DNA from 3 places in the Bacillus pretiosus genome. Region 2 is predicted to be linked to each of the others. Evidence: a T-box and tRNA genes for the amino acid it is inferred to sense, from the RefSeq annotation. Region 2 holds a T-box; the other regions hold tRNA genes.
What was found. The T-box of region 2 lies ahead of trpS (tryptophan--tRNA ligase). A T-box ahead of a tRNA ligase gene usually reads a tRNA of that ligase, here a tRNA-Trp.
Positions count from the first base shown of each region.

Region 1 (9,525 bases), 610 kb from region 2:
TTCTCACGTTTGCTATAATCAAATGCTGTATGAGCTTTCTCGCCATACTTTGTTAAATAGAAGAATTCACCGTCTTTATTTTTCTCATAAAATTCTTCAATTGAATCATAATACGTAACTTTCACGTGCTGCCAATAATCTAATCCTGCACGCTTTAACATTTTATCATCCGTTGAAAATCCAAGCGGTCTAATCAAATGTAATTCTGTTCCAGTTGCTGCACAAGTACGAGCAATATTCCCTGTATTTGCTGGAATTTCTGGTTGATATAAAACAACATGTACTCCCACGCGATATTCACCTCTGTTTTTTGTCTACTACGTATTATACCACTTGAGCGAAAAATCTCTACCCATTAATAATATGAAAGAATTTATATTTCATTTGTGGTGTATATTTACTAGAATCTTCATAGTTCCAATAACGCCGACGGCTATTCGCTGAATGTGCATTTACAAGTGGCATACCATCTGCGTCTTTTGCTACTACAATCGTCGTATGATTCCACCTACCATCATCCTCGAAATCATAAGCGATGACATCACCAAGAATAAGGTCCTCTGGCCTTTCTACCGCTTCAGCTCGAAGCCCTGTTGTAGCACCTGACAAATACCAATAAAAAGAGTGTGCGACAGCCCAGCTCCAACTCCACTGATTCTCCCTTTGCCACCATCCTTTGCGAATATTAGGATATCCATTCATTGGTACTTCTCCAGTATGAAGACATTGAGAAATAAAATTCGTACAATTATCAGGGAAATTACGATATACAGGGTTTCGATCATCCCACCAACGCTCTGCATATTTAACCGCCTCTAAACGGTTGTACTGATAAGAACCATACTTCTCTTTTGTAACTTCCCTTTCTAACGTCTCACTCATTCCAACTGCTTCTGGCACTTCAATAGCATAATCACCTATTACCCGACTATTATTTAAACAAACTCTTCGTTTTAGTTGTTCCTCTTCGATATAAAATAATTCTTTATGTTTAATTAAATATTTAAAATGTATTTGATAATCAATTTCTTGATGATTGCTATTATTTAATTGTCTCATGAAAGAAACATCCGCAGTTGCTTTCACTATCTCTGCATTACGCTTTTGAAACAATTGTTTCTTTCTCTGTGCTATTTGTAATAAATCTTCAGCAATACCATCTACATTTGTTCGTTTCTCTGTTACATATGCTAAAAATTGTTGTACTTGCTTTTCAATATTTATTTTTACAACCATTTCGTCTCCCTCCCATATTACAATATGAAGAAGGGAGATATTATCTACTCTTTTTTCTGCGCTAACAATTCAAGTCCGCGATTCATTTCATGAAGAACCTCTTCATCTTTCTCACGTTGCATCGCTTTTTCAATAGCTTCGCCCACGCCATCTCCACCAATTTTCCCAAGTGCCCATGCTGCTGTTCCGCGAAGTACTGGTCTTGGATCGTCTTTCATAACACCAATTAAATCTGGAATTGCTGATGCCTCTTTAAAATGCGCAAGTGCCAAAATTGCATTTCGTTGCAACGGCTTTTTACCTCTCCATGAACCAGACATAATTCCATATTTCTCTTTAAAATCACGATTGCTAATTGTTAAAAGTGGTGTTAATAACGGCTTAACTAACTCAGGATCTGGTTCCATCTCAGGATGATTATGAAAATCCATTCCTTTATTTTTCGGACAAACAGTCTGACATGTATCACATCCATAAATACGATTTCCTATTTTGTCGCGGTATTCTTCCGGTAGGAATCCTTTCGTTTGTGTTAAAAATGCAATACATTTCTTCGAATCTAACTGTCCTCCTTGTATTAAAGCGCCTGTAGGACAAACATCAATACATTTTGTACAACTTCCACATTGATCTTCTATCGGCTGATCTGGTGGGAAGGGAACGTTTGTAATTATTTCTCCTAAATATACATACGAACCAAATTCAGGTGTAATAATAGCGCAATTCTTACCACTCCATCCAATACCGGCACGCTCCGAAACAGCTCGATCACTTAATTCACCCGTATCAACCATTGACTTAACTTCTATATCGGGAAGTTTTTCGATTAAATATGCTTCTAATTTTTGCAAACGATCTCGTAAAACAAGATGATAATCTTGTCCCCAAGAGGCACGACAAAAAATACCGCGGCGTTCTCCGCGCTTACTTAATGGTGCATTTTTTAATTTTGAAGGATACGCTAATGCAATCGCAATAATTGATTTTGCACCAGGTAGTAGAAGCTGTGGGTTCGTTCTCTTTTCTATATCAGACTCTTCAAATCCCGATTGATAATTTAATTGTTGTTGCTGGATTAACCTCTGCTTTAATTCCTCAAATGGTGAGGCACTAGCAAAGCCTATTTTATCTATACCAATTGTTTTACTATACGCAATGACATCTTGCTTTAATTGTTCAAAATCCATTCCTAATCGCCTCCTCAGATGAATCCATCCCTTATGTAACGACTATATTGGTTAGCAATTCACTTTTGGAATACTATTCTTTACTTCTATTTTCGCATACAATTATGTTTTTCAAACATTAAAAAACGCAATGCCTCGTTTATCTTAGAAACGAAACACTGCGTTGATCACAATTTATAGAAAAACATTTAATAAAATTTGGAGCGGGTGAAGAGAATCGAACTCTCGACCAGAGCTTGGAAGGCTCTTGTTTTACCACTAAACTACACCCGCAAATATGAAATAAATATAAGATATTAGAATAACTTATGTAAAGTAGTATAGCATGTAAAAAAAACGGAAGCAAGAATTTTATCGAAAAAAGTCGAAAAAGTGATGAGTATCTCATCACTTTTTCAATTCTTTATCAATCGCCTTCTTCATACTATCCAAATCAGGGTTTGCAAGATTTCCGTTTATATATACTGAAGGAGCACCTTGAACTTTTAATTTTTGAGCACGATCTGAATCTTTACGTACTTTTTCTTTTATTTCTTTACTGTGTAAATCTTTCTTAAATTGTTCTACATCAACTTTCGGAAGCTTCTCTTTCACAATGTTAAGAAGTAATTCTTCTGTAATCCATTCTTCCGTGTCTTTCTTTTGACTTTGATAAATCTCATCGTAGAAAATCCAGAATGAATCTTGATCTTGTTTATAAATTGCTTCACCAGCTGCTGCACCTAAATCAGAGTCTTTTCCGATAAATGGGAAGTTAATAAAGTATAACTGCACTTTACCTTTATCGATATACTCTTCTTTTAATCGTGGTAATACTGTTACATCCCAAGTACGACAAGCAGGACATTTGAAGTCTCCAAATTCAACTACCTTAACTGGGGCATCATCTTTCCCTAAAGATTGTTGTGTGGAATAAGCAAACATCTCATTCCCTTTATCTTTTTTGTCATTTATGATGCTATACGCAATTGTTCCGATTACAATCAATACTGCGATAGAAAAAACTACACCAAGAGCCATGAGTTTATTTGATTTCATATACATTCCTCTTTAAATTCATATTCTGTATACAGCATTGTACACAATACACATAATATCAACACTTATATACGTCACGCAATGAACACGCTCACATAAATTACAAAAACACAATAATTGTGACGATATTGTGTCACAATTTGTCACAATTTATTCAAAAAAAGGAAGCTCCTATGTAGGAACTTCCTTTAGCTTACTGCTTTTTCACGAGCACTCTTTAACATCGACTGCTCTGTTTTTATATCATGACGAATTACTAACTTCTCACTAACTGCTTGCACATACTCATTATGATTGATATAGCCTTCTTTCTCCATTAATCTCAAAACGACATTTCGTCTCTCTACGGCCTTATCATAATTTTGTGCAGGTGAGTAATAAGCGGGTGCCTTTACTACAGCAGCCATCATTGCACTTTCAGCCAACGTTAATTGGCTCACCTTTTTACCGAAGTAAAGGTTTGCTGCTTTTTCAATTCCCCATGCTCCTTCTCCGTAATAAATATTACTTACATACAATTTTAAAATTTCATCCTTCGTAAATGTCCGTTCAATTTTTTTCGTATAAAAAATTTCTTTCCACTTACGAGAAAATGTACGTTCATTCGTTAAAAAGGCATTTTTGGATAACTGTTGTGTAATTGTGCTTCCGCCTTGCACAACACCACCAGCTTTTATATTCTCAACAGACGCTCTGACAATCGCTATATAATCTAAACCGTTATGATGATAAAACCTTTTATCTTCTGTCGCAATAAATGCATGTGTTAATGATTCTGGCACCTCTAACTTAGCAGGTACATGTAATTTACTAATATCACTTTGCTCGATCATTATATTTCCAATGAATAATAACGTACAACTTAACAATAATAATAAAATAATGGCTTTATAAAAGAATTTAGTCATTGGATTTAATGCAACTTTTTGATGATAGTTCACCCTAGATAATACTCGTTCTTTCATCTTAAACACCTCTTTTCCACACAGCGTATAACTCTTACTTTAAGAATACCTTGTTGTAAAAAAATATCCCATCGATTTCTCTTACACGTACCTTACATCATTGTAAGGTATAAAAAAGTATTGTATCACAGTCCTTTTTTATCTACTATTCATCTGAAATATTGAATATAGATTATGCTAAACCAATAACAGAGTATACCTTAAGCCTATACTTCCCTATTAAAACATCCTATTTTCATTATATCATCTACAAAAATATATATTTGTAAGTATCTAGTAATCTAAATGTATACAATATATCATACATTATACAGAACAAACGTTCCTGAAATCAATACTAGCACTATTATTATTTTGACCTTTTTCTTAAACAGTATACAAAAAAGAGTAGTGATTTGATTGTATCTCAAACCGGCTACTCTTTTCTTCACAATCTACCTATTAAATTATATGGCTGCACTTCCCACGTTTCGTACGGAATACAATGTGTTGCTCTCATCGCATCAAGCGTTCTGGATTTCATATGAGGACGCGTTATATACTCATCTATATTCTCTTCATTTAAAACAACAAATTTAGCCTCTTGTATTTCTTCAGGCTGAATTTGTATTTCACCGCTCACGTATGCCACTTTAAAAACAACACCTAGAATGTGCATGGAAGCATTATAATAAACTCCTGTAATACCGATAGGCTTCACCGTTAATCCTGTTTCCTCTTTTATTTCCCTACAAACAGCTTGATCGAGCGCTTCTCCTTCTTCCACCTGTCCTCCTGGCAACTCCCACGTATCCGATCGCCAATGTACTTTAGCTAATAACACTTCGTCTTTTTCATTTGTTAAATAACCTGCTACAGCAACGATATGCTTTGGTGTTTTATGTTCCATATTAAACCTCCTAGAAATAATGATTATTTCATATATCCCTATAAGCATATTCCCTGTCTAAAACAAAATACCTTTACTAATTCATCCTCTTAATTAACTTCATGAAAAAAAGCCCCTATCCGTTAAATGAACAGGGGCTTCTATCGTATTATTCTCCTAAGTCTACGTTGTGGTAAACTTGTTGCACATCTTCTAGATCTTCTAATGCATCAACCATTTTTTCAAATTGTACTTGAGCCTCTTCAGGAAGTTCTACATCACTTTGTGCAAGCATTGTTAATTCTGCAACTGTGAATTCTTCAACACCAGCATCTTTAAGTGCAGATTGTACGGAATGGAATTGATCAGGTTCAGCATACACGATAACAGAATCTTCTTCTTCTAGAATGTCACGTGCATCAACATCTGCTTCCATTAAAATTTCAAGAACTTCATCTGATGTTTTACCTTCAAGACCGATAACAGCTGTCGCATCAAACATGTAAGCTACAGAACCGTTTACACCCATGTTACCACTGTTTTTGCTAAATGCAGCTCGTACATCTGCTGCAGTACGGTTTACGTTATTTGTAAGTGTATCTACAATTACCATAGATCCATTTGGTCCGAATCCTTCATAACGAAGCTCGTCATAATTTTCTTCTGAACCGCCTTTTGCCTTTTCAACTGCACGATCAATAATTGTTCTTGGTACGTTGTATGTTTTCGCACGTTCTAATACAACTCTAAGCGCTTGGTTTGATTCTGGATCTGGCTCGCCTTGTTTTGCTGCCACATAAATCTCACGTCCAAATTTCGCGTATATACGGCTTGTATTTGCATCTTTTGATGCTTTTTTTTCTTTAATATTATTCCATTTACGACCCATACTTTCCACTCTCTTTCCCGTTTTAAATCTACATAAAAATATTAATATGAAATATAATGTGTATTCAACACATTTTTAAAAGAAATATAAAAAGTTCATTTTTGATTCATATTACAGACATAATATAAATTACTATCATTTTGTTCTTTCGACAAGTTATATTATACATGAATTTCTACATTTATTACGAATTTTAGAAGCACATAGTATAATTTAACAAAAAAGACTCTAACAGAAATGTTAGAGTCTTTTTATATAGCCGATACATATTTCCATAATATTCCCATAACTACTTTCTATTGTTGTATAATAAAAAAAGGAAAAAATTTGAAGAGAGATGGAGGGAGAAGTATGACACATTCACATGAGAAAAAAGCACATGGTCTGAAAGGAATAGGAGAGAAGTTAAACCCAACTATCTATCAAGTGAGATTCATGAAATTAGATGAACCAATTCAATTTGAGTCATTTCCTGAATTAAAGGAATTAGGAGATTGGTTGAGTACTTCAACGCACATGTGGGCGTGCCACTCAACTATGTACAAGTACAACAAAGAAGAGTTTGAAAAGAGGTTTTTAGAAATTACAAACTTAACCGTTGATAATGTACTAATATCTACTGGTGCTGTCGGATTTAACTTCATGTCACCGGGTTGGAGAAATTCTCTCTAGAGTGCTCGAAGGGAATATTGTATATACAATATTCTGCTGGAATTTTATAGAATATCACAATTAAAAGGATAAAAATGAATGTTTGTTTTTATCCTTTTAATGTTTCGCAGTCTACTCACCGTACACTTTTTGTACTTATTTTGTCATATAATGAAAAGAAAATACAAAAAAACTCTATACTAATTGTATAGAGTTTTTTTCGCCGTTCATGATACCGATGGTCGGGGTCGAACCGACACTCCCGAAGGAACACGATTTTGAGTCGTGCGCGTCTGCCAATTCCGCCACATCGGCACAAAAGAAAGGCGGCAACCGGATTTGAACCGGTGGTAAAGGTTTTGCAGACCTCTGCCTTACCACTTGGCTATGCCGCCATGTTAAATTTTATTGGAGCGGAAGACGGGATTCGAACCCGCGACCCCAACCTTGGCAAGGTTGTATTCTACCACTGAACTACTTCCGCAAAATGGCTGGGCTAGCTGGATTCGAACCAGCGCATGACGGAGTCAAAGTCCGTTGCCTTACCGCTTGGCTATAGCCCATCGAATTCTTACTTAATTATATGTAAGTATCAATTAAATTATTTGTAATTTTAAAAATAAAAATGGGGCGACTGATGGGAATCGAACCCACGAATGCCGGAGCCACAATCCGGTGCGTTAACCACTTCGCCACAACCGCCATGTTGTGTAAATATATTTGGCAGGGGCAGTAGGAATCGAACCCACACTGGAGGTTTTGGAGACCTCAGTTCTACCTTTAAACTATGCCCCTATGTAAATGGTGGAGGGGGGCAGATTCGAACTGCCGAACCCGAAGGAGCGGATTTACAGTCCGCCGCGTTTAGCCACTTCGCTACCCCTCCGAAACTTACATGGTGCCGGCTAGAGGACTTGAACCCCCAACCTACTGATTACAAGTCAGTTGCTCTACCAATTGAGCTAAGCCGGCGTATATTATTAAGATAAATGGTGGCTCGGGACGGAATCGAACCGCCGACACGAGGATTTTCAGTCCTCTGCTCTACCGACTGAGCTACCGAGCCTTATTAAAATGGCGGTCCCGACCGGGGTCGAACCGGCGATCTCCTGCGTGACAGGCAGGCATGTTAACCACTACACCACGGGACCATTTGGTTGCGGGGACAGGATTTGAACCTGCGACCTTCGGGTTATGAGCCCGACGAGCTACCGTGCTGCTCCACCCCGCGATAATACTATTCATATAATTTATATGGTGGAGGATGACGGGATCGAACCGCCGACCCCCTGCTTGTAAGGCAGGTGCTCTCCCAGCTGAGCTAATCCTCCAAAAGTGGTGACCCGTACGGGATTCGAACCCGTGTTACCGCCGTGAAAGGGCGGTGTCTTAACCACTTGACCAACGGGCCAAATATTATAAATCCTATGGCGGAGAGCAAGGGATTCGAACCCTTGATACGCTTGTGACGTATACACGATTTCCAATCGTGCTCCTTCGGCCAACTCGGACAGCTCTCCAATGGCTCCGCAGGTAGGAATCGAACCTACGACCGATCGGTTAACAGCCGATAGCTCTACCGCTGAGCTACTGCGGAATAATATTGCCTGGCAACGTCCTACTCTCACAGGGACAAGGTCCCAACTACCATCGGCGCTAGAGAGCTTAACTTCCGTGTTCGGTATGGGAACGGGTGTGACCTCTCTGCCATCATTACCAGACATTATTCTTTTGAGACAATCATTATTATAACTTATTTTCTTTAAAAGTCAACAAGTTTTTTATGTTCTCTCAAAACTAGATAACATTGCTACATATTATATGGTTAAGTCCTCGATCTATTAGTATTCGTCAGCTCCACATGTCACCATGCTTCCACCTCGAACCTATCAACCTGATCATCTTTCAGGGATCTTACTAGCTTACGCTATGGGAAATCTCATCTTGAGGGGGGCTTCATGCTTAGATGCTTTCAGCACTTATCCCTTCCGCACATAGCTACCCAGCTATGCCCTTGGCAGAACAACTGGTACACCAGCGGTGCGTCCATCCCGGTCCTCTCGTACTAAGGACAGCTCCTCTCAAATTTCCTACGCCCACGACGGATAGGGACCGAACTGTCTCACGACGTTCTGAACCCAGCTCGCGTACCGCTTTAATGGGCGAACAGCCCAACCCTTGGGACCGACTACAGCCCCAGGATGCGATGAGCCGACATCGAGGTGCCAAACCTCCCCGTCGATGTGGACTCTTGGGGGAGATAAGCCTGTTATCCCCGGGGTAGCTTTTATCCGTTGAGCGATGGCCCTTCCATGCGGAACCACCGGATCACTAAGCCCGACTTTCGTCCCTGCTCGACTTGTAGGTCTCGCAGTCAAGCTCCCTTATGCCTTTGCACTCTACGAATGATTTCCAACCATTCTGAGGGAACCTTTGGGCGCCTCCGTTACACTTTAGGAGGCGACCGCCCCAGTCAAACTGCCCACCTGACACTGTCTCCCGGGTCGATAAGACCCGTAGGTTAGAATTTCAATACAGTCAGGGCGGTATCCCACCAGCGCCTCCACCGAAGCTAGCGCTCCGGTTTCAATGGCTCCCGCCTATCCTGTACAAACTGTACCAAAATTCAATATCAGGCTACAGTAAAGCTCCACGGGGTCTTTCCGTCCTGTCGCGGGTAACCTGCATCTT
Region 1 covers NZ_CM129593.1:545,653-555,177, reverse strand. The annotation lists gene trmL (tRNA (uridine(34)/cytosine(34)/5-carboxymethylaminomethyluridine(34)-2'-O)-methyltransferase TrmL) at 1-290, opposite strand, end outside; gene ACU8YW_RS02910 (amidase domain-containing protein) at 349-1,236, opposite strand; gene queG (tRNA epoxyqueuosine(34) reductase QueG) at 1,281-2,423, opposite strand; tRNA gene ACU8YW_RS02900 (tRNA-Gly) at 2,623-2,696, opposite strand; gene ACU8YW_RS02895 (DsbA family protein) at 2,811-3,461, opposite strand; gene ACU8YW_RS02890 (transglycosylase domain-containing protein) at 3,650-4,426, opposite strand; gene ACU8YW_RS02885 (NUDIX hydrolase) at 4,854-5,315, opposite strand; gene ACU8YW_RS02880 (YebC/PmpR family DNA-binding transcriptional regulator) at 5,464-6,183, opposite strand; gene ACU8YW_RS02875 (DUF3884 family protein) at 6,535-6,855, shown strand; tRNA gene ACU8YW_RS02870 (tRNA-Leu) at 7,068-7,149, opposite strand; tRNA gene ACU8YW_RS02865 (tRNA-Cys) at 7,159-7,229, opposite strand; tRNA gene ACU8YW_RS02860 (tRNA-Gly) at 7,244-7,318, opposite strand; tRNA gene ACU8YW_RS02855 (tRNA-Gln) at 7,323-7,397, opposite strand; tRNA gene ACU8YW_RS02850 (tRNA-His) at 7,461-7,536, opposite strand; tRNA gene ACU8YW_RS02845 (tRNA-Trp) at 7,556-7,629, opposite strand; tRNA gene ACU8YW_RS02840 (tRNA-Tyr) at 7,637-7,720, opposite strand; tRNA gene ACU8YW_RS02835 (tRNA-Thr) at 7,731-7,806, opposite strand; tRNA gene ACU8YW_RS02830 (tRNA-Phe) at 7,825-7,900, opposite strand; tRNA gene ACU8YW_RS02825 (tRNA-Asp) at 7,910-7,985, opposite strand; tRNA gene ACU8YW_RS02820 (tRNA-Met) at 7,989-8,065, opposite strand; tRNA gene ACU8YW_RS02815 (tRNA-Val) at 8,090-8,165, opposite strand; tRNA gene ACU8YW_RS02810 (tRNA-Glu) at 8,171-8,245, opposite strand; tRNA gene ACU8YW_RS02805 (tRNA-Ser) at 8,263-8,354, opposite strand; tRNA gene ACU8YW_RS02800 (tRNA-Asn) at 8,357-8,431, opposite strand; rRNA gene rrf (5S ribosomal RNA) at 8,440-8,555, opposite strand; rRNA gene ACU8YW_RS02790 (23S ribosomal RNA) at 8,656-9,525, opposite strand, start outside.
Region 1: it has a tRNA-Trp gene. The T-box ahead of trpS (tryptophan--tRNA ligase) is inferred to sense a tRNA for this amino acid. The anticodon was not compared.

Region 2 (9,525 bases):
GCTTCCATTCATTTAATACGAATGGACCATTATAAAGTGTCGTATTGGATTCTAATCCAAATTTTGCTCCTTGTTCTGTTACAAACTTCTCATTCAAAGGATACAATGTTGGATAGACTGTTAAACTTACAAAATAAGGAACAGGGTTATCTAATTCCACTTCAAGTGTATAATCATCAATTGCCTTTACACCAAGCTCTTCAACTGGCAATTCTTTTTTGTTAACTTTCTCCGCGTTTTTAACATCAAATAGTATGTAAGCAAACTTGGCACCTGTGTTTGAATCTACAGCTCTTCGCCAAGAATAAACGAAGTCTTTCGCTGTTACAGGTTCACCATTAGACCATTTCGCATCTTCACGTAACTTAAACACATACTTTTTGCCATCCTCTGATTTCTCATAAGATTTAGCGACACCTGGAACAAGCTTATCGTCTTTCCCCAGACGATATAATCCTTCCATTGTGTTATTCATGATGTTAGAAGATGCTGCATCTGTTGATAACGTCGTATCCATAGTTGGGATTTCAGCTGTCTCGGTTAGATTTAACACTTGCTTGTTTGAGGATTTTTCTTTTGCGCCTGCTTTATTATCCTCTTTTTGGTAACTACAAGCTCCTAACATACTGACAGTCAACGTCGATGCAAGTAATAACGGTATCTTTTTCTTCATGTTGTGTTGCCTCCCCTAATTGCACTTCCTGTACCCTCACTTGTAAAAAAGTAGAATTGAAAGAATAATCTCCAAGTTTCTACAATTTTCATTATACATATAATATAACAATTGTGAATATAATTTTTTGTTTTTTTGTTAAAATTTTTAATAAAATGTTTATTTTTTTATTTTTTTGTAAAGGGATACGTTAACATTGCTACCATCATCTTAAAATCAGACCTTTAATTGCGTATAATTTTCAAAAAATTAATTCTAGTACATATTATAGCTTTTATAGTATAATAATTCTAGTAATATTTTGACGGAGGGGAACATTTTGAATAAAGTTTTTTTTCATACTTGTATACTAATTTTCATAGCGATAATCGCTTCTAGTATTGGCGCAATCCTCGTTTCATCGCGATTTTTGTTGAATTTTGTCAATATATCGTTTTATGCCGCACTATTTTTTATTCTTGTCGGCGGTTTTTTATTCATATTTCAAAATGGATTTTTTAACGTAACAATTTACGCCTTTCAAAGAGTGTTTGGTACGAACAAAAAAATTGACTCTTTAATTGAAGAAGCAGAGGAACCTGTCGATAAGAAAGAACGTATTTATAAAACATATTCATTCAAATGGACGTATCCAATTTGTATTACAGGTATCGTTCTTGGGTTGTTCTCAACCCTCATTAGCTTTACTATTTTGATGTAGTTTGCAAACACTATCCCATATGATATAATAATCAGCAAAACATTTTGTTATAAAACTTTAGTTCTTTCATATTAAAAGAGCTTAGGTAACAATAAATAAATTTATATGTATGCGATGATAAAGAAGAGTACATATTGAGGCAATTTCAGAGAGCTTGTGGCTGGTGTGAACAAGTAATTGCGCAGTATGGAATGGGCTTTTGAGCACCAAACCGAACCGAAAGTAGTAGGCTTTGGCGTTATATCCAAACGTTATTATGGATTAGAGAGATTTCACAGTAGTGAAATAATTAGGGTGGTACCGCGGTCCATTCGTCCCTATAGTTTTTGGGATGAATGGGCTTTTTTGTTTGCCTTCTCTTCCCCATCACGCATTCAAATTTAGGAGGAATTACTTATGTCAGTTATCTTTTCTGGTATTCAGCCGAGTGGAACGATTACACTTGGAAACTATTTAGGAGCTATGAAGCAATTTACAGAGCTTCAAAATGAACACGACTGTTATTTCTGTATTGTAAACCAACATGCGATTACAGTACCTCAAGATCCCGTACAACTTCGTAAAAACATTCGCAGTCTTGCTGCACTTTATGTAGCATGCGGCATCGATCCTGAAAAAGCTACTTTATTTGTACAATCAGAAGTACCAGCACACGCTCAACTAGGATGGATTATGCAATCAGTTGCTTACGTTGGAGAATTAGAGCGTATGACTCAATATAAAGATAAATCTTCTGGTAGAGATTCAGTTCCAGCTGGATTACTAACGTATCCACCATTAATGGCGGCTGATATTTTACTTTACAACACTGAAATCGTACCTGTTGGTGATGATCAAAAACAACATATGGAATTAACACGCGACCTAGCAGAGCGTTTCAACAAACGCTTCCGTGAAGTGTTCACTGTTCCTGAAATTCGTATTCCAAAAGTAGGAGCTCGCGTTATGTCATTAACAGAACCTACGAAAAAAATGAGTAAATCTGATCCGAATCCAAAAGCAATGATCAGTATGCTTGATGAACCAAAAACAATTGAAAAGAAAATTAAAAGTGCTGTAACTGATTCTGAAGGTATCGTGAAATTTGATAAAGAAAACAAACCTGGAATCTCTAACTTATTAACAATCTACTCTTCATTCTCTGGAAAAACAGTTGAAGAAATAGAAGCAATGTACGAAGGAAAAGGATACGGAGACTTCAAAGGCGACCTAGCAGCAGTAGTCGTAGAAGCAATTCGTCCAATCCAAGACAAATATAACGAACTAATCAACTCACCAGAACTAGACGAAATTCTAGACAAAGGTGCCGAAAAAGCAAACCGCGTTGCATTCAAACAACTACGCAAAGTAGAAAACGCAATGGGACTAAGCAGAAAACGTAGGTAACATATAAAGCGGAGGCGACTGTTTAGCCCTGACGGCTAAGGTTCTTTCCCACAGAAGGTGCTTTTTACCTTCTCGTGGGGAAGGTTCTTAGACGCGAAGGGCTAGGAGCCGGAGCTGGATTTCTTATAAAGCGGAAGCGGCTCGCTTAGAATGTGAGGGGGATGGAGCTCCTGACGTAGAGGCGCTTTTTGCCTCGCAGGAAGGCGCGAAGCCACCGAACATTCTTGCCGCTGGAGCTAAGTTACAACAAATTAAAAAACCGCCAATTGGCGGTTTTTTTAATTTACCTTTTGCTCGTTTTCCATTTCCCATAACTTTTCAAAAAATGGCTGTCCTTTTACGAGACGCTCGCATAATTGTTCGTGCTTCTCAGACCAGCCTGTTTTCGCTTCATCATACAGTTTAGCCCAAATATCTTCAAATTCCATATGTTGAACCATTCCGTATGCTGATGGATCCCACTCTGTGAACCAATAGCGAATTTCTGCTGTGTTTTTCGTTGTATGTAATTGATCTAACGCCATAAATAATAATTGTTTCAGCTGTCTTTCTTTACGAGTTAAGCCATTCATAATGAAAGGTGATGGTGATAAAATATGATGTTCTTTTTCCATTTCTTCTACTTGGAACTCATACTTTTCTGCTTGTACGTTTTCTACCATCTCATATACCATCTGCTCTTGGCGCGGTATAAGTCTGCTCTTTCGAATTGGTACATTGTAACCAATTGTGTCAATCGCAATAATTCCTTTTCCATCTGTAACAACAAAGCAATACTCTTGCTGCAAACGTTCATGATTTTTACGAATATATGCCTTATGATGTACGTCTTCCAACAATTTTTGCGGAAGCTCTAACAATTCGTCCTCGATGTAATGATATAATGTGGCATCTACTTTTAATAATGGCACTTGATCTAATAGCTCAATCGTATCATCTTTCCGCCATTCGTAAAAATGACAAACGTTATACCCATTCTCTTCACCTTCAAACCAATTTACCCATACATCATGTAGATATAACATTCACTACCCCTCACTTCACTACTGTTTGTATCAATCATTATGTTCAATTTTTCTTAACTTTATTCCACCTAAGGAAATATATTCTAATTATTATTTTTTCTTCTATTAATACTAAAAAAAACAGGAAATAGAGCTCCTGTTTTTTATATATGAAATGTATTTGCTTTATTCAATATTTCTTTTGCATCTATAGATAATAAAGAAAGTGTATCTTCTCCTTCCAATGTCACACAATCTTTGACAATATGAAATCCAAGCGCATAGCCCAGCATCTTTGGATAAGAGTGAAATCCATTTAATAAGATGTCGTGCTCCCTTGTTCCTCGTTTTATACTTATTCTTTCATGTACAACATTTTTCCAATAATAAATAGCCTCTTCTTTTGAAAGATACGTCGTCCACGGTGCATTGTTTTTTTCTGAATATCTTTCCGTTACCGCTTGCTCAGCTAGCCCTTCCATAATCATCGTATCAAGTAATGTATATTCTGTTTCTTTCGTCTCAATTTGATGTAACCTGCATATGTGATGATATTCATGCGCCAATAACACCTTTAATTCTTCCACCGAATTCCGTCCACATACGAATAAGAAAATAACGTGACGCATAGATAATCCCGCCCTACCGTTATACTCTTCTTGTACAGTTCGATTATAGGAATCTGATAATAAAATAAAGACAGGGACATCTGGACCTTTTAACCAGGTTTTCAGTTTCTCATACTCCGTACGTAACTCTTTCCAAACTTCCTTTTCCTCTAACTCTTTTACTTCTTGTTCTCCTCGTATAACTGGGCGGTACATACCTTTAGAAATTAAAAAGCGATACAACCTGTCTTTTGGCAGCGGGATATACTTCGTAAACTTTTCACACAGCTTTTCTGGCCGTCCATAATATAGATGTAACCACTCAGCAGTTTCAACAATCCCCATCTTTATCCCTCCTTTTTCTTATGTATATGCAAAAGGAGAAAAAGACGTAAAAATAAATAAGGAGTTTTTTCGCAATATATTGCGAAAAAACTCCTTATCTCATCTATTATTTATACGATTTAAATACTAATACTGCGTTATGACCACCGAATCCTAGTGAGTTACTTAATACTGCATTTACTTCTTGTTGTCTCGCTTTATTCGGTACGTAATCTAAGTCACATTCTGGATCTGGTGTTTCATAGTTAATTGTTGGAGGGATTACTCCGTCTGTAATTGATTTAATTGAGAAGATCGCTTCAACAGCACCAGCTGCTCCTAATAAGTGACCTGTCATTGATTTCGTTGAGCTAATTGCTACTTTGTACGCATGCTCACCGAACGTTTCTTTAATTGCCATCGTTTCATACTTTTCATTCGCATCCGTACTTGTACCGTGCGCATTAATGTAATCAATATCTTCTGGCTGTAGACCTGCATCTGCTAAAGCTTGACGCATTGCACGCACGCCGCCTTCACCGCCAGGAGCCGGCATTGTAATATGGAATGCATCACCAGTTGCACCGTAACCAGCGATTTCCGCATAAATGTGAGCACCACGAGCTAATGCGTGCTCTAATTCTTCGAGAATTAAAATACCTGAACCTTCACCCATTACGAAACCACTACGGTTTTTATCAAATGGACGGCAAGCTGTTGCTGGATCTTCATTAAATGTTAATGCTTTCGCTGAACTAAATCCTGCAAATGCCATACTTGTTAACGGCGCTTCTGCTCCGCCTGTTATCATTGCATCAGCATCACCGCGTTGAATTGCTTTAAATGCATCACCAATTGAGTTTGCACCAGATGCACAAGCCGTTACAGAACAAGTGTTAATTCCTTTTGCTCCTGTTGCGATCGATACTTGACCTGCTGCCATATCTGGGATCATCATTGGTACGAAAAATGGGCTCACGCGGCGCGGACCTTTCTCAGTAAAAATCTTAAATTGTTCTTCGTATGTTTCCATACCACCAATACCAGAACCAATCCATACACCAATTCGAGGTCCGTTTTCTTCTGTAATTTCAAGCTTTGCATCTGCAACTGCCATTTTCGCTGCTGCTACTGCATATTGTGTAAAGCGATCCATACGGCGCGCTTCTTTTTTATCAATATATTTCTCGACTTCAAAGTCGTTAATTTCTGCTGCTACTTTTGCTGGAAACAGTTCCGGATCAATTCTTGTAAGTCGTCCGATTCCAGATACACCCTTTTTAATGTTTTCCCACGCTGTTTCAACATCTGTTCCGATCGGTGTAACAGCTCCTAGTCCTGTAATTACGACCCTCTTTTTCTCCATACAAAATACACTCCTTTTTTTCTCTCAGTCCTTATTTACCCCAACGAAGAGCAACTGCTCCCCATGTTAATCCGCCGCCGAAACCAACAAGTATAATTAAATCACCATCTTGAATACGTCCATTTTGCAATTCCTCTACCATTGCAATTGGAATTGAAGAAGCTGATGTATTACCAAACTTTTCAATTGTCATACTCATTTTTTCTTGTGGTAAATTTAATCTCTCTCTTGCAGATTCCATAATACGAATATTCGCTTGATGTGGTACTAAAAAATCCACATCCTCTTTCGTAAGTCCCGCTTTTTCTAACACGCGAAGACAGGAATCACCAAGTTGGCGAACAGCAAATTTAAAGACTTCTCTGCCGTTCATCATAACATACTCGTCTTGATAAAGATGCTTACCGCCGCTTCCGTCTGCTCCTAATTCGAAAGATAGAACGCCTCTTCCTTCTGAAACCGCCCCCATTACGATAGCACCGGCTCCGTCTCCAAATAGTACTGCTGTATTTCGATCATTCCAGTCTACAATTTTAGATAGTTTATCACTACCAACTACTAATACATTTTTATAAGTTCCCGTTTGAATAAATTGCTGCGCTGTAATCATTCCGTACATAAAACCAGCACACGCTGCACTTAAATCCATTGCGGCTGCGTGTTTTGCGCCAATGGCTTCTTGAATGACACAAGCTACTGCTGGGAATGCTCGATCTGGTGTTACTGTTGCCACTAAAATCAGGTCGATATCCTCTCCGCTAATCCCGGCATCTTCAAGTGCTTTTTTAGAAGCCTCTACCGCCATATATGAAGTATCTATTGTATCATCGGCAATGCGTCTTTCTGCAATTCCCGTTCTCGTACGAATCCATTCATCAGATGTATCTACGATTTTCTCTAAATCGTGATTTGTGACTACTTTTTCTGGCACATATCTTCCGATCCCTAAAATGCCCACGTTCACATCGCAGCCCTCCGTTTTATATCAATTATTATGACTTGGTACTAATTTTAAAACATAAATGTATTTTTGTCTAGAATATATTTCAGCTAAAACATAAATCCAGCATTATTCACTTTATTGTTTATTAAAAGAAACAGAAACATACCTTTCCTGTTTCTTTTGAAATATAAAAAGGCCCGAACCGCTTCTATCCACGGTTCGAGCCTCTCTTCCCTTCCAAAAAAGAAGGTTTTATTCTTTATCTGCTTTCCCAAGCTCATATGCTTCGTTCATAACTTTCATCAATAACTCTAATACTGGTTGTGCTTTCTCCATATCAAGCGCAATTCCATTCGAATCTAAGATGGCCTTTGCTTCTGGTAAATGCTTCATTGCGATTTGTAAAAATTGCATGCTTTTCTCATTCATATTATGTTCTTCCTCTCCATTAAAACTTTCACATACATAGTGTAACACGCTCGCTATCCTTCGTATAACTCTTTATATTTTTTCATATGTGCCAATTGTTTATTTAAACCGTATTCTAACGGGGTATTTCTTTTTATCGAAATAACCTCGACAGCATCATTTCGTTCTTCCTCATTCTTTTTATTCACTTTATCCGCTGCACGTAAAAGGTTCATACCTTTTTTCCATAATGACTTTTTACCACTAAGTAAATTGTATATGCCGAGATGCTCCTCGTTCATTCCATTTTCCCATAAGTATTCACATACATCTTCCACGTACAATAGATCACTTCCATTTTCCTCGCTCGCATAATGGCACTCTTTCTCATCCAGTTCTGATAAAATGAGCTGATGATACATCATAAAAGATGGTTGCCATGGCCCATATAATGTAGGAACTCGAAATACACTATATGGTGCCTCTCCTTTTTTCAATCCTTCTTCCACTTTCAAAAATAAACGTTTATTTTCAGATTCATCTGCGTTTCCTACTTCAATAGAAGAAATTAGATTTAACTTCACTTTCTGCTCTGCACACAGTCTTATAATCCGCTTTAAATACTGTAATATAACTCTTTCATTCCGAAAACCACTTTGTTGATTTGGCTCATACAAGCAAAAGTAAACCGTATCGAACTTCTCTCCTTCTACTGATCTCCATCCATCTTCATCTCTTATCGAATAATACGTAAATAACGCATTTCGTCCAATCAACAATAACTTCTCTTCATTAATTTTTTTCATATTCTCGAATTCATCAAAATCAAGACCGTACACTTCTACTTCTTCTGCAATCATTTTATTCACAAGGTGATAACCTACAAACGTAAGTGCACCTATAATTAGCACGCGCTCCATACCACCAACCCTTTCTCCTTGAAACAAATAGCTCCTCATTTATGTATATGGGAGCTTCACAATTCTTCTTCATATTTTTTAAAGAAATCAGTCGTTTGCCTAACCATTTTATATTTCACATCTTGCAGATGGAATAAGACAGAAGTATCACATTGATTGAATTGCCTCATTTTCTCATATTTACGTAACAACTGTTTTCTTCCTCTTTTTTCTTGTGTTGATACGAAAACTTTAACAGGTACACAAGACGGAAGAAGCGTAAATGATTTCTTATTTATTTTGGATTCTAATTCTTCTTCTTTGGAATCATACGCCAAACTTAATTCCTTCACTAATCTTTTGTAAAAAAACTTATGCTCTTTTTCAAACTCCACATATTCTGGTAAATCTAAACATGGATTTAACATAATGACAGAGCGTATACATTCAGGGTATTTGTTCATCATTTCAAGTGCTACAAGTGCACCCATACCATCTGCCATAATGTGCATTTTCGCATTTAATGTCTCTTTTCTCAAAACAACGTCATATAAACGTTTTGCTAGACGAACAGATTGGTCGTTTCCCCAATGTCTTCCGTATAAATTAGAGGAAAAGACCGTGTAGCCTTCCTCAATAAGGCCATGTAAAAAATAAGATCTACCTGCATGCTGTGTCCATAAACTTGTACCATTCTCAATAAAGTAGTTATAATCACCGAGAAGCATAACAGAAAATCCATTTGGCTTCTCCGGTAAATAAATGACACATGGTTCTTTTTCTAAATAAAAAAAACGTTCCGTAATACTCATTTTTCCCCCGCCTTATTTTCTAAACGTATAAAAGTACTCTTCTATAATGTATGAACGGAATGCAAATTTGCGTTGAAAAATCTACAAATATTTTTCTATATTCTTTTTTCAATTGTGTTACAATAAGGACAGATTGAACGAATAGAGGTGTAAAATATGCGTTTCATTTGGGCATTAATTTGGTCGTTCGCGCTTGTACATATGATGAGCTACGTAATCGGCTCTATGACTGGCGGTACATACGATTTTAACCAAGCGTCTATTTTCTCAGTTGTTCTTGCGGTATTAGTACTAGCAATTTCAGCTACAATTCCAAACGAGCCAGTAGAACAACACTAAAAAAAGAGTCCGGATTTTATCCGAACTCTTTTTTATTTTACTTTACATGAACGACTAATTCGT
Region 2 covers NZ_CM129593.1:1,158,434-1,167,958, reverse strand. The annotation lists gene ACU8YW_RS06075 (peptide ABC transporter substrate-binding protein) at 1-673, opposite strand, end outside; gene ACU8YW_RS06070 (DUF3899 domain-containing protein) at 993-1,373, shown strand; T-box leader at 1,479-1,695, shown strand; gene trpS (tryptophan--tRNA ligase) at 1,770-2,759, shown strand; gene ACU8YW_RS06060 (YjbA family protein) at 3,038-3,784, opposite strand; gene ACU8YW_RS06055 (DUF2268 domain-containing putative Zn-dependent protease) at 3,928-4,716, opposite strand; gene fabF (beta-ketoacyl-ACP synthase II) at 4,823-6,061, opposite strand; gene fabH (beta-ketoacyl-ACP synthase III) at 6,093-7,025, opposite strand; gene ACU8YW_RS06040 (ComZ family protein) at 7,257-7,433, opposite strand; gene ACU8YW_RS06035 (NAD-dependent epimerase/dehydratase family protein) at 7,487-8,359, opposite strand; gene ACU8YW_RS06030 (lipase family protein) at 8,389-9,123, opposite strand; gene ACU8YW_RS06025 (YjzD family protein) at 9,280-9,462, shown strand; gene clpB (ATP-dependent chaperone ClpB) at 9,500-9,525, opposite strand, start outside.

Region 3 (9,525 bases), 410 kb from region 2:
GACAAGCTAACACCGCTTGACTAGGTCCATAGTATGATAGGAAGTCTGTACACTTACGATATTTTCGTAATAAGTCATGTGTATATAAGTCATATACAAAAGTATTACAATACATTGCTAGACTCATCATATCACTATTTAATTGCTCTTTTGATAGAGATTTAGCTCTCTTACACATATAAAAGAATGTAAATTCTAATACTTCTTTATGGGATAATAAATGTTTACAGTCCGTTATACATTTCTCATTAAATTTAACTCTATCCCAAATTGCTACATCCTCATCAGTTAATTCACCAATACGATATTTAATAATTAAATAGTTTAAAGCAACCGCTTGTGTCAAAAGATCCCACGTTTCATATTCCAATGAAGTGTGAACAAACTCAGCTAGGCCTTGAGTTACCATAAAAGTATTTGCTTCTTCATACCAGCCAATCTCTTGGCATAAACGAAGAATACGTAATAAAGTTGGAATTTCATCTTTATGAAACTGTGGTAAATTTTTTGCTTTATCCATTCCATATACGATAAATGCCGCTAAATTTTCTTCTTTATAAAATTCTTTTTCTTTCCACACTAATATAGTTCTTTCTTTCCCTTCACCTTTCGGATGACAAGGTACAAGTAAAGAAAATAATTCAGCGAAATTATTTGGTTCTATATATGTATCTGTAACCAAATTCCAATTTGGATCGCGCTGTATAGCCCTCATATAATTCCCCTTCCCTTTTGTCTACATAGGAAATATTAATCCATTATTACATCATTAACAATAAATATTGTTATATTCGAAATCTATCATAATACTTATATCTATCAGTATATCATTTTTTCTCTTATTTAAAATTAGGAATGACAAATTTAAATAAACTGTTGAAATTACTAACTGTATACTTATTATATAATGGCTCAGATACATCATGCTAACATATTAGCTTAACCCTATATACTAGAATAATGTATCTGATTTTTATACGTAACTTATTCCACTAATTAAAGTCTCACTTCATTCCGTATGCTCTGATATTTCACTTAAAGCAAATCCCGCTTGATCATCTGCCGATTCTTTTATAGCTAAATCTCCTAGTGCTAACATCCCAACGAGTTGACCACTCTCAACTACTGGCAATCGTCTAATTTGATACTGTGCCATTAACTCTGTAGCCTTTTCAATAGGTTCATCTGGAGAAACTGAAACAATGTTTGTTGTCATTACATTTGTAATTTTATTAGATCCAGGATGTTTCTCAGCAATCCCTCGAACAACTAAATCTCGATCCGTAACAAGACCAACAACTTGCTCATTTTCAACAACCGGAATCAATCCAATCGATTCTTCTTTCATCTTTACAGCAGCCTCATATACATTGTCTAGCGGTGTACAATGTACAACATCAGTACTCATAAAGTCTCTCACTCGTGTCATTTTTGTCTCCTCCTTTTTATACATACCATAGCTTTTCCTAAATCCCTTTATTTATTTCAGGAAAATCAGTTGATAAAGGAGGATTCCACAAAATAAAAAAAGAGTCAGCATATTGCTGACTCTTTTTTTTATGACCCGTACGGGATTCGAACCCGTGTTACCGCCGTGAAAGGGCGGTGTCTTAACCACTTGACCAACGGGCCATGGCTCCGCAGGTAGGACTCGAACCTACGACCGATCGGTTAACAGCCGATAGCTCTACCACTGAGCTACTGCGGAATAATATATGGTGGGCCTAAATGGACTCGAACCATCGACCTCACGCTTATCAGGCGTGCGCTCTAACCAGCTGAGCTATAGGCCCATACACTTTTACAGGGGCAGTAGGAATCGAACCCACACTGGAGGTTTTGGAGACCTCAGTTCTACCTTTAAACTATGCCCCTAAAGGATGCCGACTAGAGGACTTGAACCCCCAACCTACTGATTACAAGTCAGTTGCTCTACCAATTGAGCTAAGTCGGCATAAAAAAATGGTGGCTCGGGACGGAATCGAACCGCCGACACGAGGATTTTCAGTCCTCTGCTCTACCGACTGAGCTACCGAGCCAACATAAATGGCGGTCCCGACCGGGGTCGAACCGGCGATCTCCTGCGTGACAGGCAGGCATGTTAACCACTACACCACGGGACCATTTGGTTGCGGGGACAGGATTTGAACCTGCGACCTTCGGGTTATGAGCCCGACGAGCTACCGTGCTGCTCCACCCCGCGACAATATAATGTTTTTTTAAAAAATGGAGGAGGTAGAGGGATTCGAACCCCCGCGCGACTCTCGCCGCCTGTCGGTTTTCAAGACCGATCCCTTCAGCCGAACTTGGGTATACCTCCATGAAGGAAAAAATAAAAATTTTATTATTATATGTATCTAAACCATTTAAAAAGAAAATGGAGGAGGTAGAGGGATTCGAACCCCCGCGCGATTCTCACCGCCTGTCGGTTTTCAAGACCGATCCCTTCAGCCGAACTTGGGTATACCTCCGAGACATATAATAAATAAAGTGGAGCCTAGCGGGATCGAACCGCTGACCTCCTGCGTGCAAGGCAGGCGCTCTCCCAGCTGAGCTAAGGCCCCATGTTTTTGGGAATATCGGGAAGACAGGATTTGAACCTGCGACCCCCTGGTCCCAAACCAGGTGCTCTACCAAGCTGAGCCACTTCCCGTTAATAAAAGCGCGCCCGAGAGGAGTCGAACCCCTAACCTCTTGATCCGTAGTCAAACGCTCTATCCAATTGAGCTACGGGCGCATATGGTGCCGAGGGCGGGGGTCGAACCCGCACGGTGGTCACCCACCGCAGGATTTTAAGTCCTGTGCGTCTGCCTGTTCCGCCACCCCGGCATGTCATATTGAAAATTGGAGCGGAAGACGGGATTCGAACCCGCGACCCCAACCTTGGCAAGGTTGTATTCTACCACTGAACTACTTCCGCAAGACATGTTTGAGTTATTTTATTAAAAGTGCGGGTGAAGGGAGTCGAACCCCCACGCCAAAGGCGCTAGATCCTAAGTCTAGTGCGTCTGCCAATTCCGCCACACCCGCATATTTATTTAAAATGGTGAGCCATGAAGGATTCGAACCTTCGACCCTCTGATTAAAAGTCAGATGCTCTACCAACTGAGCTAATGGCTCTTAATGGCTGGGCTAGCTGGATTCGAACCAGCGCATGACGGAGTCAAAGTCCGTTGCCTTACCGCTTGGCTATAGCCCATTAATTAAGAATGGTGGAGGGGGGCAGATTCGAACTGCCGAACCCGAAGGAGCGGATTTACAGTCCGCCGCGTTTAGCCACTTCGCTACCCCTCCGACATATATGGTGGAGGATGACGGGATCGAACCGCCGACCCCCTGCTTGTAAGGCAGGTGCTCTCCCAGCTGAGCTAATCCTCCATTTTGCCTGGCAACGTCCTACTCTCACAGGGACAAGGTCCCAACTACCATCGGCGCTAGAGAGCTTAACTTCCGTGTTCGGTATGGGAACGGGTGTGACCTCTCTGCCATCATTACCAGACTATATTCATTTAAGACAAGAATCATTTTAACTTATTTAACTTTTAAAGTCAACAAGTTTTTTATATTCTTTCAAAACTAGATAACATCGCTTCATATTATATGGTTAAGTCCTCGATCTATTAGTATTCGTCAGCTCCACATGTCACCATGCTTCCACCTCGAACCTATCAACCTGATCATCTTTCAGGGATCTTACTAGCTTACGCTATGGGAAATCTCATCTTGAGGGGGGCTTCATGCTTAGATGCTTTCAGCACTTATCCCTTCCGCACATAGCTACCCAGCTATGCCCTTGGCAGAACAACTGGTACACCAGCGGTGCGTCCATCCCGGTCCTCTCGTACTAAGGACAGCTCCTCTCAAATTTCCTACGCCCACGACGGATAGGGACCGAACTGTCTCACGACGTTCTGAACCCAGCTCGCGTACCGCTTTAATGGGCGAACAGCCCAACCCTTGGGACCGACTACAGCCCCAGGATGCGATGAGCCGACATCGAGGTGCCAAACCTCCCCGTCGATGTGGACTCTTGGGGGAGATAAGCCTGTTATCCCCGGGGTAGCTTTTATCCGTTGAGCGATGGCCCTTCCATGCGGAACCACCGGATCACTAAGCCCGACTTTCGTCCCTGCTCGACTTGTAGGTCTCGCAGTCAAGCTCCCTTATGCCTTTGCACTCTACGAATGATTTCCAACCATTCTGAGGGAACCTTTGGGCGCCTCCGTTACACTTTAGGAGGCGACCGCCCCAGTCAAACTGCCCACCTGACACTGTCTCCCGGGTCGATAAGACCCGTAGGTTAGAATTTCAATACAGTCAGGGCGGTATCCCACCAGCGCCTCCACCGAAGCTAGCGCTCCGGTTTCAATGGCTCCCGCCTATCCTGTACAAACTGTACCAAAATTCAATATCAGGCTACAGTAAAGCTCCACGGGGTCTTTCCGTCCTGTCGCGGGTAACCTGCATCTTCACAGGTACTATAATTTCACCGAGTCTCTGGTTGAGACAGTGCCCAAATCGTTACACCTTTCGTGCGGGTCGGAACTTACCCGACAAGGAATTTCGCTACCTTAGGACCGTTATAGTTACGGCCGCCGTTTACTGGGGCTTCAGTTCAGAGCTTCGCTTACGCTAACCCCTCTCCTTAACCTTCCAGCACCGGGCAGGTGTCAGCCCCTATACTTCGCCTTACGGCTTCGCAGAGACCTGTGTTTTTGCTAAACAGTCGCTTGGGCCTATTCACTGCGGCTTTCCGTTAAGAAAGCACCCCTTCTCCCGAAGTTACGGGGTCATTTTGCCGAGTTCCTTAACCAGAGTTCTCTCGCACACCTTAGGATTCTCTCCTCGCCTACCTGTGTCGGTTTGCGGTACAGGCACCTTTTATCTCGCTAGAAGCTTTTCTTGGCAGCGGGGAATCAAAGACTTCGCTCCATAAGGAGCTTCCCCATCACAGCTCAGCCTTCACGATAAGCGGATTTGCCTACTTATCAGCCTAACTGCTTGGACGTGCACAACCAATCGCACGCTTCTTCTATCCTTCTGCGTCCCTCCATTGCTCAAACGATAAAGAGGTGGTACAGGAATATCAACCTGTTGTCCATCGCCTACGCCTGTCGGCCTCGGCTTAGGTCCTGACTAACCCTGAGCGGACGAGCCTTCCTCAGGAAACCTTAGGCATTCGGTGGACGGGATTCTCACCCGTCTTTCGCTACTCATACCGGCATTCTCACTTCTAAGCGCTCCACCAGTCCTTCCGGTCTGACTTCACTGCACTTAGAACGCTCCCCTACCACTGATACCATTGGTATCAATTCGCAGCTTCGGTGGTGTATTTAGCCCCGGTACATTTTCGGCGCAGAGTCACTCGACTAGTGAGCTATTACGCACTCTTTAAATGGTGGCTGCTTCTAAGCCAACATCCTAGTTGTCTAAGCAACTCCACATCCTTTTCCACTTAATACACACTTTGGGACCTTAGCTGGCGATCTGGGCTGTTTCCCTCTTGACTACGGATCTTATCACTCGCAGTCTGACTCCTAAGGATAAGTCATTGGCATTCGGAGTTTGACTGAATTCGGTAATCCGATGAGGACCCCTAGTTCAATCAGTGCTCTACCTCCAAGACTCTTACACTTAAGGCTAGCCCTAAAGCTATTTCGGGGAGAACCAGCTATCTCCAGGTTCGATTGGAATTTCTCCGCTACCCACACCTCATCCCCGCACTTTTCAACGTGCGTGGGTTCGGGCCTCCATTCAGTGTTACCTGAACTTCACCCTGGACATGGGTAGATCACCTGGTTTCGGGTCTACGACCACGTACTAAACGCCCTATTCAGACTCGCTTTCGCTGCGGCTCCGCCTCTTCAGCTTAACCTCGCACGGGATCGTAACTCGCCGGTTCATTCTACAAAAGGCACGCCATCACCCATTAACGGGCTCTGACTATTTGTAGGCACACGGTTTCAGGATCTCTTTCACTCCCCTTCCGGGGTGCTTTTCACCTTTCCCTCACGGTACTGGTTCACTATCGATCACTAGGGAGTATTTAGCCTTGGGAGATGGTCCTCCCAGATTCCGACGGAATTTCACGTGTTCCGCCGTACTCAGGATACATTCAAGAGAGAACGAAGTTTCGACTACGGGGTTGTTACCCTCTACGACGGACCTTTCCAGGTCGCTTCGTCTACCTCGTTCCTTTGTAACTCCGTATAGAATGTCCTACAACCCCAAGAGGCAAGCCTCTTGGTTTGGGCTATGTTCCGTTTCGCTCGCCGCTACTCAGGAAATCGCATTTGCTTTCTCTTCCTCCAGGTACTTAGATGTTTCAGTTCCCTGGGTCTGTCTTCCTTACCCTATGTATTCAGGTAAGGATACCATACCATTACGTATGGTGGGTTTCCCCATTCGGAAATCTTCGGATCAAAGCTTACTTACAGCTCCCCGAAGCATATCGGCGTTAGTCCCGTCCTTCATCGACTCCTAGTGTCAAGGCATCCACCGTGCGCCCTTTCTAACTTAACCAAACTAAAAATTAAAAAATATGAGCTACACTGTTATCTAGTTTTCAAAGAACATACATTTATATATGAGAGATAGTTCTCTCAAAACTGAACAAAACGAAACACGGAAACTTATATTGATGAACAGCGTTCATCAATTCTCCATAGAAAGGAGGTGATCCAGCCGCACCTTCCGATACGGCTACCTTGTTACGACTTCACCCCAATCATCTGTCCCACCTTAGGCGGCTGGCTCCATAAAGGTTACCCCACCGACTTCGGGTGTTACAAACTCTCGTGGTGTGACGGGCGGTGTGTACAAGGCCCGGGAACGTATTCACCGCGGCATGCTGATCCGCGATTACTAGCGATTCCAGCTTCATGTAGGCGAGTTGCAGCCTACAATCCGAACTGAGAACGGTTTTATGAGATTAGCTCCACCTCGCGGTCTTGCAGCTCTTTGTACCGTCCATTGTAGCACGTGTGTAGCCCAGGTCATAAGGGGCATGATGATTTGACGTCATCCCCACCTTCCTCCGGTTTGTCACCGGCAGTCACCTTAGAGTGCCCAACTTAATGATGGCAACTAAGATCAAGGGTTGCGCTCGTTGCGGGACTTAACCCAACATCTCACGACACGAGCTGACGACAACCATGCACCACCTGTCACTCTGCTCCCGAAGGAGAAGCCCTATCTCTAGGGTTTTCAGAGGATGTCAAGACCTGGTAAGGTTCTTCGCGTTGCTTCGAATTAAACCACATGCTCCACCGCTTGTGCGGGCCCCCGTCAATTCCTTTGAGTTTCAGCCTTGCGGCCGTACTCCCCAGGCGGAGTGCTTAATGCGTTAACTTCAGCACTAAAGGGCGGAAACCCTCTAACACTTAGCACTCATCGTTTACGGCGTGGACTACCAGGGTATCTAATCCTGTTTGCTCCCCACGCTTTCGCGCCTCAGTGTCAGTTACAGACCAGAAAGTCGCCTTCGCCACTGGTGTTCCTCCATATCTCTACGCATTTCACCGCTACACATGGAATTCCACTTTCCTCTTCTGCACTCAAGTCTCCCAGTTTCCAATGACCCTCCACGGTTGAGCCGTGGGCTTTCACATCAGACTTAAGAAACCACCTGCGCGCGCTTTACGCCCAATAATTCCGGATAACGCTTGCCACCTACGTATTACCGCGGCTGCTGGCACGTAGTTAGCCGTGGCTTTCTGGTTAGGTACCGTCAAGGTGCCAGCTTATTCAACTAGCACTTGTTCTTCCCTAACAACAGAGTTTTACGACCCGAAAGCCTTCATCACTCACGCGGCGTTGCTCCGTCAGACTTTCGTCCATTGCGGAAGATTCCCTACTGCTGCCTCCCGTAGGAGTCTGGGCCGTGTCTCAGTCCCAGTGTGGCCGATCACCCTCTCAGGTCGGCTACGCATCGTTGCCTTGGTGAGCCGTTACCTCACCAACTAGCTAATGCGACGCGGGTCCATCCATAAGTGACAGCCGAAGCCGCCTTTCAATTTCGAACCATGCAGTTCAAAATATTATCCGGTATTAGCCCCGGTTTCCCGGAGTTATCCCAGTCTTATGGGCAGGTTACCCACGTGTTACTCACCCGTCCGCCGCTAACTTCTTGAGAGCAAGCTCTCAATCCATTCGCTCGACTTGCATGTATTAGGCACGCCGCCAGCGTTCATCCTGAGCCAGGATCAAACTCTCCAATAAAGTTAGTTTGTCTAGCATCTAAAAATAAAAATTGACGTTTCACGTTGTTTGTTTCGTTCAGTTTTCAAAGAACTTGTCTGCCACTTCAGAAGCGACTTCATCATATTAACATCTTCATTTTTCGATGTCAACTACGTTTTAAAATTTCTTTTTTGTCGTTTTCTGCGTTTCCGCGTCAGCGACGTTTATTAATATACCATCATGATTTTTAAATAACAAGTGTTTTTTTAAAAAAACACAAAAAAATATCCATCCTACTTTCTTCTATATAGAGACACCTCCTCCCATCTATGGAAAACAGCTATTTAAATTGTATACCAATACACTCTAGTTAACCAAACTGTATTTCATAACCCCTTCCTAGATTTTCATTCTCTTCTATATTAAAGCCCTGATCATTTACTTCTCTATAGACTAACAATATAAAAAACAAATCAATCCAAACTAAAAAAACAGATTCACCACTTCCTACATAAAGCAAACATGCCGATTTTTAGTTTTGTTCCTCCACACAAACTATTAATTGAACGAATCGGTTGTTTACAGACAGCTCGATTAGGTAATAGTCTTATCGCTCGGCGAATAGCGGAATAAATAACGAAATTCCAACAAAAACATTAACTTAAGATTATTGTTAGAATTTTTTTACATTTAATTAATGAAAAATATCCATTTTTTGTTATATAGTAAGGAAGGACGTACTCAACTATAAATAAACCAATGGAGGAATTACTTTATGGATAGGTTAACAAAGTTTTCATTAAAAAACCGCGCCGCTGTTATCATCATGGTTTTTCTCATTTCCGTACTTGGCGTTTATTCCGGATCTAAATTACCTATGGAATTTTTACCAAGCATCGATAATCCAGCAGTCACTGTCACAACCTTATCTCAAGGACTCGACGCTGAAGCGATGACAAAAGAAGTAACTGATCCCCTCGAAAAACAATTTCGCAATTTAGAACACATCGACAGCATCACCTCTTCTACGCACGAGGGGTTATCACGTATCGATATCGCGTATACATCCAAAGCAAACATGAAAGACGCAGCACGCGAAGTTGAAAAGGCCATTAACACAATTAAATTACCTAAGGATGCAACTAAACCCATAGTTAGCCAATTAAATACTTCTATGATTCCACTCGCTCAAATTGCTATCCAGAAGCAAAACGGATTTTCAAAAGCAGATGAAAAACAAATCGAAAAAGAAATCGTACCACAACTCGAAAGCATTGATGGTGTTGCCAACGTTATGTTTTTCGGAAAATCAGCCTCTGAATTATCTATCATACTAGACCCAAA
Region 3 covers NZ_CM129593.1:746,540-756,064, reverse strand. The annotation lists gene ACU8YW_RS03865 (DUF3965 domain-containing protein) at 1-715, opposite strand, end outside; gene ACU8YW_RS03860 (CBS domain-containing protein) at 1,010-1,429, opposite strand; tRNA gene ACU8YW_RS03855 (tRNA-Glu) at 1,561-1,632, opposite strand; tRNA gene ACU8YW_RS03850 (tRNA-Asn) at 1,634-1,708, opposite strand; tRNA gene ACU8YW_RS03845 (tRNA-Ile) at 1,717-1,793, opposite strand; tRNA gene ACU8YW_RS03840 (tRNA-Trp) at 1,805-1,875, opposite strand; tRNA gene ACU8YW_RS03835 (tRNA-Thr) at 1,882-1,954, opposite strand; tRNA gene ACU8YW_RS03830 (tRNA-Phe) at 1,964-2,039, opposite strand; tRNA gene ACU8YW_RS03825 (tRNA-Asp) at 2,048-2,123, opposite strand; tRNA gene ACU8YW_RS03820 (tRNA-Met) at 2,127-2,203, opposite strand; tRNA gene ACU8YW_RS03815 (tRNA-Ser) at 2,228-2,320, opposite strand; tRNA gene ACU8YW_RS03810 (tRNA-Ser) at 2,379-2,471, opposite strand; tRNA gene ACU8YW_RS03805 (tRNA-Ala) at 2,492-2,564, opposite strand; tRNA gene ACU8YW_RS03800 (tRNA-Pro) at 2,580-2,653, opposite strand; tRNA gene ACU8YW_RS03795 (tRNA-Arg) at 2,664-2,737, opposite strand; tRNA gene ACU8YW_RS03790 (tRNA-Leu) at 2,741-2,829, opposite strand; tRNA gene ACU8YW_RS03785 (tRNA-Gly) at 2,846-2,920, opposite strand; tRNA gene ACU8YW_RS03780 (tRNA-Leu) at 2,950-3,030, opposite strand; tRNA gene ACU8YW_RS03775 (tRNA-Lys) at 3,045-3,120, opposite strand; tRNA gene ACU8YW_RS03770 (tRNA-Gln) at 3,125-3,199, opposite strand; tRNA gene ACU8YW_RS03765 (tRNA-Tyr) at 3,211-3,294, opposite strand; tRNA gene ACU8YW_RS03760 (tRNA-Val) at 3,303-3,378, opposite strand; rRNA gene rrf (5S ribosomal RNA) at 3,384-3,499, opposite strand; rRNA gene ACU8YW_RS03750 (23S ribosomal RNA) at 3,601-6,522, opposite strand; rRNA gene ACU8YW_RS03745 (16S ribosomal RNA) at 6,669-8,220, opposite strand; gene ACU8YW_RS03740 (efflux RND transporter permease subunit) at 8,957-9,525, shown strand, end outside.
Region 3: it has a tRNA-Trp gene. The T-box ahead of trpS (tryptophan--tRNA ligase) is inferred to sense a tRNA for this amino acid. The anticodon was not compared.